4 regions of the Micromonospora lupini genome follow, and region 2 is predicted to be linked to each of the others. Evidence: riboswitches for the same ligand, from Rfam matches in the RefSeq annotation. Region 2 holds a riboswitch; each other region holds the start of a gene.
The links. Region 2 has a riboswitch for cyclic di-AMP ahead of OOJ91_RS23985 (coiled-coil domain-containing protein). Riboswitches for the same ligand answer to the same signal wherever they lie in the genome.
Positions count from the first base shown of each region.

Region 1: linked by a shared signal. The riboswitch ahead of OOJ91_RS29920 (C39 family peptidase) and the one ahead of OOJ91_RS23985 (coiled-coil domain-containing protein) in region 2 are both predicted to bind cyclic di-AMP.
Region 3: linked by a shared signal. The riboswitch ahead of OOJ91_RS01575 (transglycosylase family protein) and the one ahead of OOJ91_RS23985 (coiled-coil domain-containing protein) in region 2 are both predicted to bind cyclic di-AMP.
Region 4: linked by a shared signal. The riboswitch ahead of OOJ91_RS21695 (C40 family peptidase) and the one ahead of OOJ91_RS23985 (coiled-coil domain-containing protein) in region 2 are both predicted to bind cyclic di-AMP.

Region 1 covers NZ_JAPENL010000003.1:401,575-403,764, reverse strand. The annotation lists gene OOJ91_RS29925 (hypothetical protein) at 1-666, shown strand, start outside; cyclic di-AMP (ydaO/yuaA leader) riboswitch at 952-1,092, shown strand; gene OOJ91_RS29920 (C39 family peptidase) at 1,325-2,167, shown strand.
Region 2 covers NZ_JAPENL010000002.1:1,967,862-1,970,051, forward strand. The annotation lists gene OOJ91_RS23985 (coiled-coil domain-containing protein) at 1-732, opposite strand, end outside; cyclic di-AMP (ydaO/yuaA leader) riboswitch at 737-867, opposite strand; partial or broken gene OOJ91_RS23990 (YibE/F family protein) at 1,184-1,614, opposite strand; gene OOJ91_RS23995 (metal-sensitive transcriptional regulator) at 1,868-2,164, opposite strand.
Region 3 covers NZ_JAPENL010000001.1:359,554-361,743, forward strand. The annotation lists gene OOJ91_RS01570 (nitrilase-related carbon-nitrogen hydrolase) at 1-642, shown strand, start outside; cyclic di-AMP (ydaO/yuaA leader) riboswitch at 736-906, shown strand; gene OOJ91_RS01575 (transglycosylase family protein) at 906-1,583, shown strand; gene OOJ91_RS01580 (hypothetical protein) at 1,670-2,026, opposite strand; gene dinB (DNA polymerase IV) at 2,143-2,190, opposite strand, start outside.
Region 4 covers NZ_JAPENL010000002.1:1,478,298-1,480,487, reverse strand. The annotation lists gene dcd (dCTP deaminase) at 1-253, shown strand, start outside; gene OOJ91_RS21695 (C40 family peptidase) at 313-1,353, opposite strand; cyclic di-AMP (ydaO/yuaA leader) riboswitch at 1,366-1,502, opposite strand; gene OOJ91_RS21690 (N-acetylmuramoyl-L-alanine amidase) at 1,736-2,190, shown strand, end outside.

The sequences.
Region 1 (2,190 bases), on a different contig from region 2:
GCCCGTCCCGAGCGGGACTCGCCGGCAGCCGAGCCGCCGCCGCCGGCGCCCACCGCCCGCGAGGTGGCCGCCGCCGAGGTCGCCGACCTGCGCCGGTACGCCGAGGAGGTGGCCGTGGCCGCGTCCCGCGCCGCGCAGACCGCCCGACGACGACGCGCTGACTGGCTGATCACTCAGGAAGAGGCGCAGCGGGCCTGGTCCCGGTACGACGACGCGGACACCACCGCCCGCCGCCTCGCCACCGCCGGTGCGCTGCCGCCCCCGCGTACCCCGCACACCCCCGCCGAGTACGCCGCCCGGGAGCGCTACCTGCACCGTGCCGCGATGGCCGCGCACTGGCGTGGAGAGTTGACCATGGCTCAGCTCGCGGACGTGTTCGGGCACCGGCGCGGCTGGGATCCCCGCCGGCACCCGGTCGAGCAGGAGGTGCTTCTCACCCGGGTGATCCGTGACGCGCGGCTGGCCGACCACCGGGCAGCAGCCGAGCGGGAGCGGTCCGCCTGGCGGGACGCGGAGCTGGCCGCCGAGTCGGCGCGCACCCTCGCCGAGGAGGCGTACGCGGCGACGGCCCGGCTGTTGCCGACCCCGGTGCCGTCCCGTCGCGCGACGACCGGGGCGTCGCGTCCGGCCGTTGTGGCGCGCTGGCGTCCCGTCCGGGCGGGTTGAGCCCGATCTGTTATGTGAGGCCGGTCACCGCCAGCGAAAATCGGGCGACCGGCCCGATCGGTGGCCATTGTTCCCGCAATTGTCGAGGCGTTTCCGGCGACCTGTCCGGTTGTCACCCACGGACGCCTCGGTAACCGGTTGTCCCATCGAGTCACGTCAGCGGCAATACGCGCAGAAATTGTCGCACCAGACGATGTTTACGCAGGTGGGCACCGCTTGGCAGGGTGAGCGTCGGCCAGTACTGTCGTCCCGTCCGGTGCGGTAACCGATCGCAGGATGCGACGCCGCGCCGACCCGCTCAATCGTGATCAACGAACCGGGGACCCACAGTAAGTCCGGGGTGAATCCGCGAGCCACGGCCCGCGGTAGGGCGATCTTCCCGCCCGAATCCGTCAGCTAACCCGGTAGGCGGTGACGGAAGGAGTTCCATCCTCGTGCAGCACCTCTCCACCCCTCGGTTGGTCCCACGCCTCCACGGCGTCGCGGCACCCCCGCTCATCCGCCTCGTGACGGTGAGCTGACCCCCCGGGTCGCCGCCTCTCCCGCCCGGCCGCGCCGGGCGATCCCCTGAGCGGTTCACCACCCGCGGACCACGGTCCGCGCGCTGGCGCCTGCCCGGACACCGACCGCGCCCGGTGTGCCGCTCTCCCCCCGAACCGTGGAGGACCCCGTGAAGCACACCCTGCAGCGTCAGCTTCGTCGCCTCGCGACCGAGCGCCCGTACCAGATCGTCGCCGCCTCCGCCGCGGCCCTCGCGATCGCCACCACCACCGGCGTCCTGCTCGCCGGCACCGATGGGGCCCCGGCCAGCGGGCACACCTCGACCACAGTCGCCGAGATGCGCAGCGACACCATCGCGTCCCGCGGCCAGGCACGCGTCGCGCCCCCCTCGGCCGCGCCGAGCACCGCCGCCCCGGCCACGAGCGCCGCCTCTCCCGCTGCGAAGGCCACGAGCAACCCCGACCTCACCCGTAAGCCGACGCCGCCGAAGCCGCCCGCGACCAAGGTGCTCGACTACGACTACGAGGCGCAGAACACGTACTACAACTGCGGCCCGGCGGCGACCCGCAACGCCCTCAGCGCCAGCGGCATCGACCGCACGCAGGAGGAGCTCGGCGCCGAGCTGGGCACCACCGAGATGGGCACCAACTCGGCCGAGGACACCACCCGGGTGCTCAACGCCGAGGTGAAGGGCTCCCCGTACCGGACCCGGATGTTCGAGGGCGCGCCAAGCCGCGCGCAGATGGACCGCCTCCAGGCCGACGTCGTCAAGGCCATCACCGACGGCCGAGGCGTGGTCGCCAACGTCGTCGGCGACGCCACCGACACCGACGGCGGCTGGCACTCCTACGGCGGCGGGCACTACATCGCCGTCGTGGGCTACAAGGACAACGGCCGCACCGTGCGGATCGCCGACTCGGCGAACCCGGCCGACCCGTCCTACTGGATCACCACGATCGACCTGGCCAACTGGATCGCCAGCCGGGGCTACTCCGCCTGACCCAGGCGCTGACGCCGCGGGCG
Region 2 (2,190 bases):
CCGCTTGACCTCCTTGTAGGCGTGCAGGGTGCGCGGCGTGACGCAACCGGAGGTGGTGGGGTCCTTCTCGCTGCACGACTGCGGCTTCCAGTCACCGTCGGCGGTGCGACCCGGGCCGATCCGGGCGACAGGGGAGGTGGCGTCCACCAGGCCGCCGGTGAAACCCTGACCACCGACCAGTGCGAGCGACTTCTCCGCGTCGCGCTTGTCCTTCGCCATCAGGGCGGTCTGCTTCTGCTGCTCGCGGACCTCCGCGTCGAGGGCCAGCTTGGCCTGCTCCGCGCGGGCCTTTACCGCGTTGACCTCGGCGAGCTTCTTCTCGTTGACCATGTTCATCTCGTCGAGCGCCGCGGCCCGTCGGACGAACGAGTCCGGGGCGTCGCTCTCCAGCAGCATCGCGATCGCGCCGATCCGTCCGGTCCGGTACGACTGGGCGGCGATCTGCGCGACCTGCGGTTCCAGCGCCGCCAGGTCGGCCTTGGCCCGGTCGACCTCCAGCGCCAGCTCGAGCTGCCGCTTCTTGGACTTGTCCAGCTTGGACTTGGCCGCCACGTAGTCCCGGTTGGTCTGCTCGATCACGTCGTCGAGCAGCTTGGGCTCGTCCTCCTGCTCGTGCCCGGACGGTGTGGGGGTCGTCGGGGCGGCGTGGGCCGGGAGGGGTCCGGCGAACACGGTCAGCGCGGCGAGCACGGCCACCACGGGTGTCAACCAGCGGCGTAGGGGTGCCGTCACAATGTTCCCTTCCGTCGACCGCCGACCGGGTTAGCTGACGGGTTCGGGGCGGAAGTGGCCCCTACCGCTGACGCGGATTCACCCCACATACCTGGGTCCCCGGCTCGCCGGTTGGCGATTGGGCGGTGGCACCGCAGGCGCCGCTGCGCGCCTTCGTCGGTGACCGGCAGCGAGGTTACCCGAGAGTCCACCGCCTGAGCTACGTCCTGATGCCGACTAAAAGCGTCATTTCGCCATGGCGTTGAGTGACCAGTGACGCGGTTCTCAGGGCGGGTGCCCGATCCGGTCACGCTGAGGAGTGTCACCATGCCGTATCCGTGCTCCTGTTCGGCTCTGGCCACCTGTCGGTGGCGGTGGATGGGGTGTGCTCCGCTCGCGGTCGAGCCCGTCGGGCCGACCCGTTGGCGGGGAGCTGAGGGCGGCCAGTGCCTCCGTCCGGTCCGCGCGGGGGCGGCGTGCCGCGCTGGTGCTCGGCGATGTTCCCGCTGTTGACGGCGGGATCGGTCGGGTCGGTCAGCGCGACCAGGACGACCTCGTCGCCGACCTCGACCCGCGGCGCGCCGGGCCCGGCGGGAACGGGCGTCCGCACCTGCTGGCCTGAGCTGCGCCCGTCCTCGATCCGTACGTCCACGGTTCCGCACGGTCCGGTGGCCGGCGTGCCCTCCGGGTCGGCCGACGGTGGGCAGGGTTCGGTCACCACACGGGCCACCGGCCGTGGTGGCGCGGCGCGTCGGTGCCACCGCCGGCCTGCGGCACCCCGTCCCGTGGCCAGAGCACCACGGCGACGACGGTGGCCACGAAGAGCGGCACCACCGTCGCGACGAGGATCCGTCGTACCCGGGGCGGGGCGGGACGAGCGGAACGGCTGTGGTCGGAACCCAATGCGAGACTCCCAACGATCCGGTGCGGGGTACGTGCCGACGGGCCAGGCGGTTCACCTCCGCCTGACGAACGCGGTGACGAGCGCATCGGATGGCTGGTTGACTACCCAACGGTCACGGACAGTGACCGGTCGGCCCGGCGGGTAGGTGCCGGCGCCGCGCCGTGGCGGTGCCGGTGCCGGACTGCGTGGCGGGGTCCGGTGAGCCATCGTCGGAGATGGTAGTCACGTCGGGAGCCGGACTCGTCTGTCGGCTCAGCCCCGCTTCATGAGTCGACCGACGGCCGCCATCATCTCGGTGGCCATCTCGTCGGCCCGGCCCTCGGCCGCCCCCTCGTGCATGCAGTGCCGGGCGTGCCCGTCGAGCAGGCCCAGGGCCACCTTGTCGAGTGCGGCCTGGATCGCGGAGATCTGGGTGAGCACGTCGATGCAGTAGCGGTCCTCGTCGACCATCTTCTCGATGCCCCGGACCTGCCCCTCGACGCGACGGAGCCGCGCGAGCAGTTGGTCCTTGCTGGCGGTGTACCCGCGGATCGGCGTGGGTGTGGTCATGGCGACGAGGATAGCGTACCCCTGGG
Region 3 (2,190 bases), on a different contig from region 2:
CTCGTGGACGCGCTCCGGCAGACCGAGGCCCGGGTGGTAGTCGGCGCGGTGCTCCGACGGGCCGGCACGGCGTACAACGTAGCGCTGGTGCTGGACCCGTCCGGGACGGTCACGACGTACACCAAACAGCACCTGGTCCCCGGCCTTGAGGACTGGCTGACGCCTGGTGACGAGGCGCTCGTGGACGGGCGGTTCGGCGTCGCGATCTGCAAGGACCTTGACTTTCCGGGCCTGGTCCGACGGTATCGGGCGCAGGGTGCCACCGTGCTGCTCGTCCCCGCCCTGGACTTCAGCTCGGACGGCTGGCTGCACGCTCGGATGACCCTTGTCCGTGGCGTGGAGAACGGGCTCACCGTGGTCCGCGCCGCCGGGCTCGGCCGGCTGACGGTCACCGACCCCAACGGCAGAGTGGTGGGTGAGGCCACCGCCGGTGACGCGGAGTTGCTGGTCACCGTCGCTTCGACGACCGGGTGGGGCACGGTCTACTCGCGTACCGGGGATTGGTTTCCGTTGTTCTCTGTGGCCCTGTTGGTCATCGCTGTGGGTGGCGTGCGGCGGCGGTCCGCTACCGGTGGTTCCGGTGGGCAACGGTCCACGATGGTCACAGCACACCGAGTACGTGCCCGCAACCGGTGCGGGTGACGCCCCGCGTGGGCCGGTGAACAAGTTCACAAGGGTTGGGCGACCGTCACCGACCGTGCCTACGGTCGGTCGAGTCCGCCACCGTGGACACCGCGACCGGCAACGCCAAATCCTGCCCCCGGTCGTCGGATACCAGAACCGGGCAGGAGCGGGGGACCCAACGTTCCTCGGTGCATGTCACCTCGGGGTGAAGCCGCCACCGCGCGGCCGGGCTCCTCGGCCCGAACCCGACAGCTCACCTCGCCGGCGTGGAGGAACCACACATGACGTCTGTCCACACGCCCCGTCATCGACGGGTCACCACCCGCCGCGTCGCCGTCGGCACGCTTGCCGTCGGCGCGGTCACCGGCGCGGTCGCCCTCTTCGGCCCTGCGGCCCCGGCCCAGGCCGGTGTCAACTGGGACGCGGTCGCCAAGTGCGAGTCCGGCGGCAACTGGAAGATCAACACCGGTAACGGTTACTACGGCGGCCTGCAGTTCTCCCAGGGAACCTGGGCCGGCTACGGCGGCAAGAAGTACGCCGCCCGTGCCGACCTGGCCAGCCGCGGCGAGCAGATCGCCATCGCCGAGAAGGTGCTCGACCGGCAGGGCATCGGCGCGTGGCCGACCTGCGGCCGCAAGGGCGGCTCGTCGGGCGGCTCCGCCACGAAGTCCTCGACGAAGTCGACCCCGAAGTCGTCGACGTCCACAGCCCCGAAGGACCGGTCCACAGCCCCGAAGGAGCGGTCGTCGCGCGGCGACCAGCCGGCGACCCGCAACCACGAGCGCACCGCGCCCGCGGCCGGCGGCGACACGTACGTCGTCAAGCCGGGGGACACCCTGTCGGAGATCGCCGACAGCCACCGCCAGGCGGGCGGCTGGCAGGCGCTGTACGAGCGCAACCGGCAGGTGATCGGCGCCGACCCGGGCCTGATCCTCCCCGGTCAGCGGCTCGCCCTCTGACGTACGACACTCGAACGCTCGGCCGGGTCACCGGCCGAGCGTTCGGTCGTTCGAGGGCGCTGGTCGGGGCGCGGATGACGGCGCGGTCACGCCGCGGCGGACGCCCTCGACCCTCGGCGCGACATCACCGCGGTGGCGTCACGGTCCCAGCGGGGGGCCGGTGCCGCCGTCTCGCCGGGCCAGCCCGTGCCGGCACCGTCGCCGTCGATGGCCGTCTCGACCGAGGCCTGCGTCCTGCGGGCCAGCCGCAGCGACTGCTCGGCACCCGCCCGGGCCGAGCACGGCCAGGACTGGCCGGCGCACTGCAGGTTGCGGCAGTGACCCTCGTCGTCGGGCTCGTGGGCACTCAGCACGTCGACCGCCAGCTGCCAGAGCAGGGGGTCGGTCACGTCGTGCGGACGTTCGGCGTGCCGGCTCGGTCGGTTGCTGGTGTCGTCGGACATGGTGGGCCCCCCTCGTCAGGCTGTTCCCCTCAAGGGTCACCCGTCAGCCGCCGGCTAAACCGCCGACCTGCTGTGATGTGTCGCCGGTCGCAGCCGAAGCGGCCCCACAACCCCCCTCAGTCCGGCAATAGCGGCATCTCGACGCCCGGATCCCGGCCGAGGAG
Region 4 (2,190 bases), 490 kb from region 2:
GCTCACCCACTCCACCGCCGGGTTCATCGACCCGGGCTTCTCCGGCCACGTGACGCTGGAGCTGTCGAACGTGGCGAACCTGCCGATCACCCTCTGGCCCGGCATGAAGATCGGCCAGCTCTGCATCTTCCGGCTGTCCTCGCCGGCCGAGCACCCGTACGGGTCGGTGGTCTACGGCTCGCGGTACCAGGGTCAGCGGGGGCCGACGCCGAGCCGCTCCTGGCAGAACTGGCGTGCCTGGCCGACGCGCTAGGAGACGACGAGGGCCCGCCGCGACAGGATCGCGACGGGCCCTAGTGCGTTCGGCGTCGGTCAGCCGGGACGGCCGTAGCTGTGGATCGGCCCGTCGTCGACCTTCTTCATCTTGACGGGCTGACCTGCCTGGGAGGCGTGCACCACCCAGCCGCCGCCGACGTACATGCCGACGTGGTGGATGTCGCTGTAGTAGAAGACCAGGTCGCCGGGGCGCAGGTCGCCCCTGCTGACGTTCTTGGTCGCCCGGCTCTGCGCGGCGGCGTTGTGCGGCAGCGACACGCCTGCCTTCGCCCACGCGGCGAGCATCAGCCCGGAACAGTCGTACGAGTTCGGACCCTCGGCACCCCACACGTACGGCTTGCCGATCTGGGCGCAGGCGAACTTGACCGCCGTGCCCGCGGCGCCGCCGGGGTAGCTGGCCGGGCAGGGCGCCGGACGCAGCGAACCGCCGCCGCCGTTGCCGTACACCTTGAGGCGCAGCTTCTGCAGCCTGTCGATCTCTTCGTTGATCTGCTTCTTCTTCGCCGCCAACTGCGCCTCGGTCCGGGTCAGCTGGGCCACCATCTCGTCGAGCGGCGCCTTCTGCCGGGCCAGCTCGTCGCGGAGGCCGGCGACCTGCCGGACGTCCTGCTGCTGGTTGTGGGCGAACCGGTCGAGCATCTCGAGCTGCCCGACCACCTCGCTGGGCGACCGGCTGCCGAGCATCGTGTTGACCGTCGACAGGTTCTCGCCCATGTACGCGCGCACGGCCAGCGCGCTGACCTTGTTCATCGCGGCGTCGACCTGGCGCTCCAGGGGCGCGATGCGCGCGGCGAGCGTGTCGGCCTGCTTGCGCTTGACGGCCAGGTCCGCGCGGGTGGCGTTGTGCCGTTCGATGACCGGTTCGAGCTTGTTCCAGTCGGCGTCGATCTGGCGCTCGATCTCGGCGACGGACGGATCCGCGTGCGCCGCCGTGGCGCTGCCGGTCAGGACGACGGCGACGCCGACCAGGGCGGCGAGGGCGGTGGTGAAGCGGGACCAGCGTGGACGCGGCACTGTCGACGTCGGGTCGGCCGAGGCCGACCGTTCAAGCGACGGCCACTGGACATGGAGGGCCACCGGGTTCCGTACTCCTTCTTCCTGACCGCCTACCGGGTTAGCTGACGGGTTCGGGCGGGAAGTTGGCGCCCTACCGCATTGGCTGCGGATTCACCCCGGGGGAACCTGGGTCCCCGGCTCGCTCGCAAGCGACTCGGCGGTGTCGGTCCGTTACCGCCCGGGTGGGCAGACCTGCAACCGGGCCGACAAATGACCAGAGTAGAGACGGCCGTTACCGATCCGCAACCCGTGCGGCCGTGACACTCCGTACCGATTCGAGGGGGTCACCGAGCGTACGTGAAGGTTTCCTTCTGCAGGCTTTGATATATGGAAAGGTATTGACCTGGACTCCCGACCGGCGCGAAGGTGGCCACACAGTTACCAGTTGAATCTAGGGGGTTCGATGGAAAGTCCAACCCTGTCCGCCGGCCGGCGCGCGCTGCTCGTCGCCGCGGTGGTCGCCGCAACGACCGCCGTACCGCTGAGCGCCGGCCCCGCCTCCGCCGCACCGGCCGCCGACCGTCAGCAGCAGTACGCCGCCGCGTCGACCGAGTACGGCGTGCCGACCGCCGTGCTGCTCGGCGTCTCCTACCTGGAGTCCCGCTGGGACAGCAACGCCGGCACCCCGAGCACCAGCGGCGGCTACGGACCGATGCACCTGACCGACGCCCGCCACGTGGCCGCCCTACCCGCGCGCGGCCACCACGACGCCGGCACCGAGGATCCGCGCGGCGACGACTCCCGTCCCGTCCGGGCACCCGCGCCGGCCACCGATCCCGCCCCGCCCAGCGCCGCGTTGCAGACCGTCGACGCCGCCGCCGCGCTGACCGGCGCCACTCCCGAGGCGCTACGCAGCGA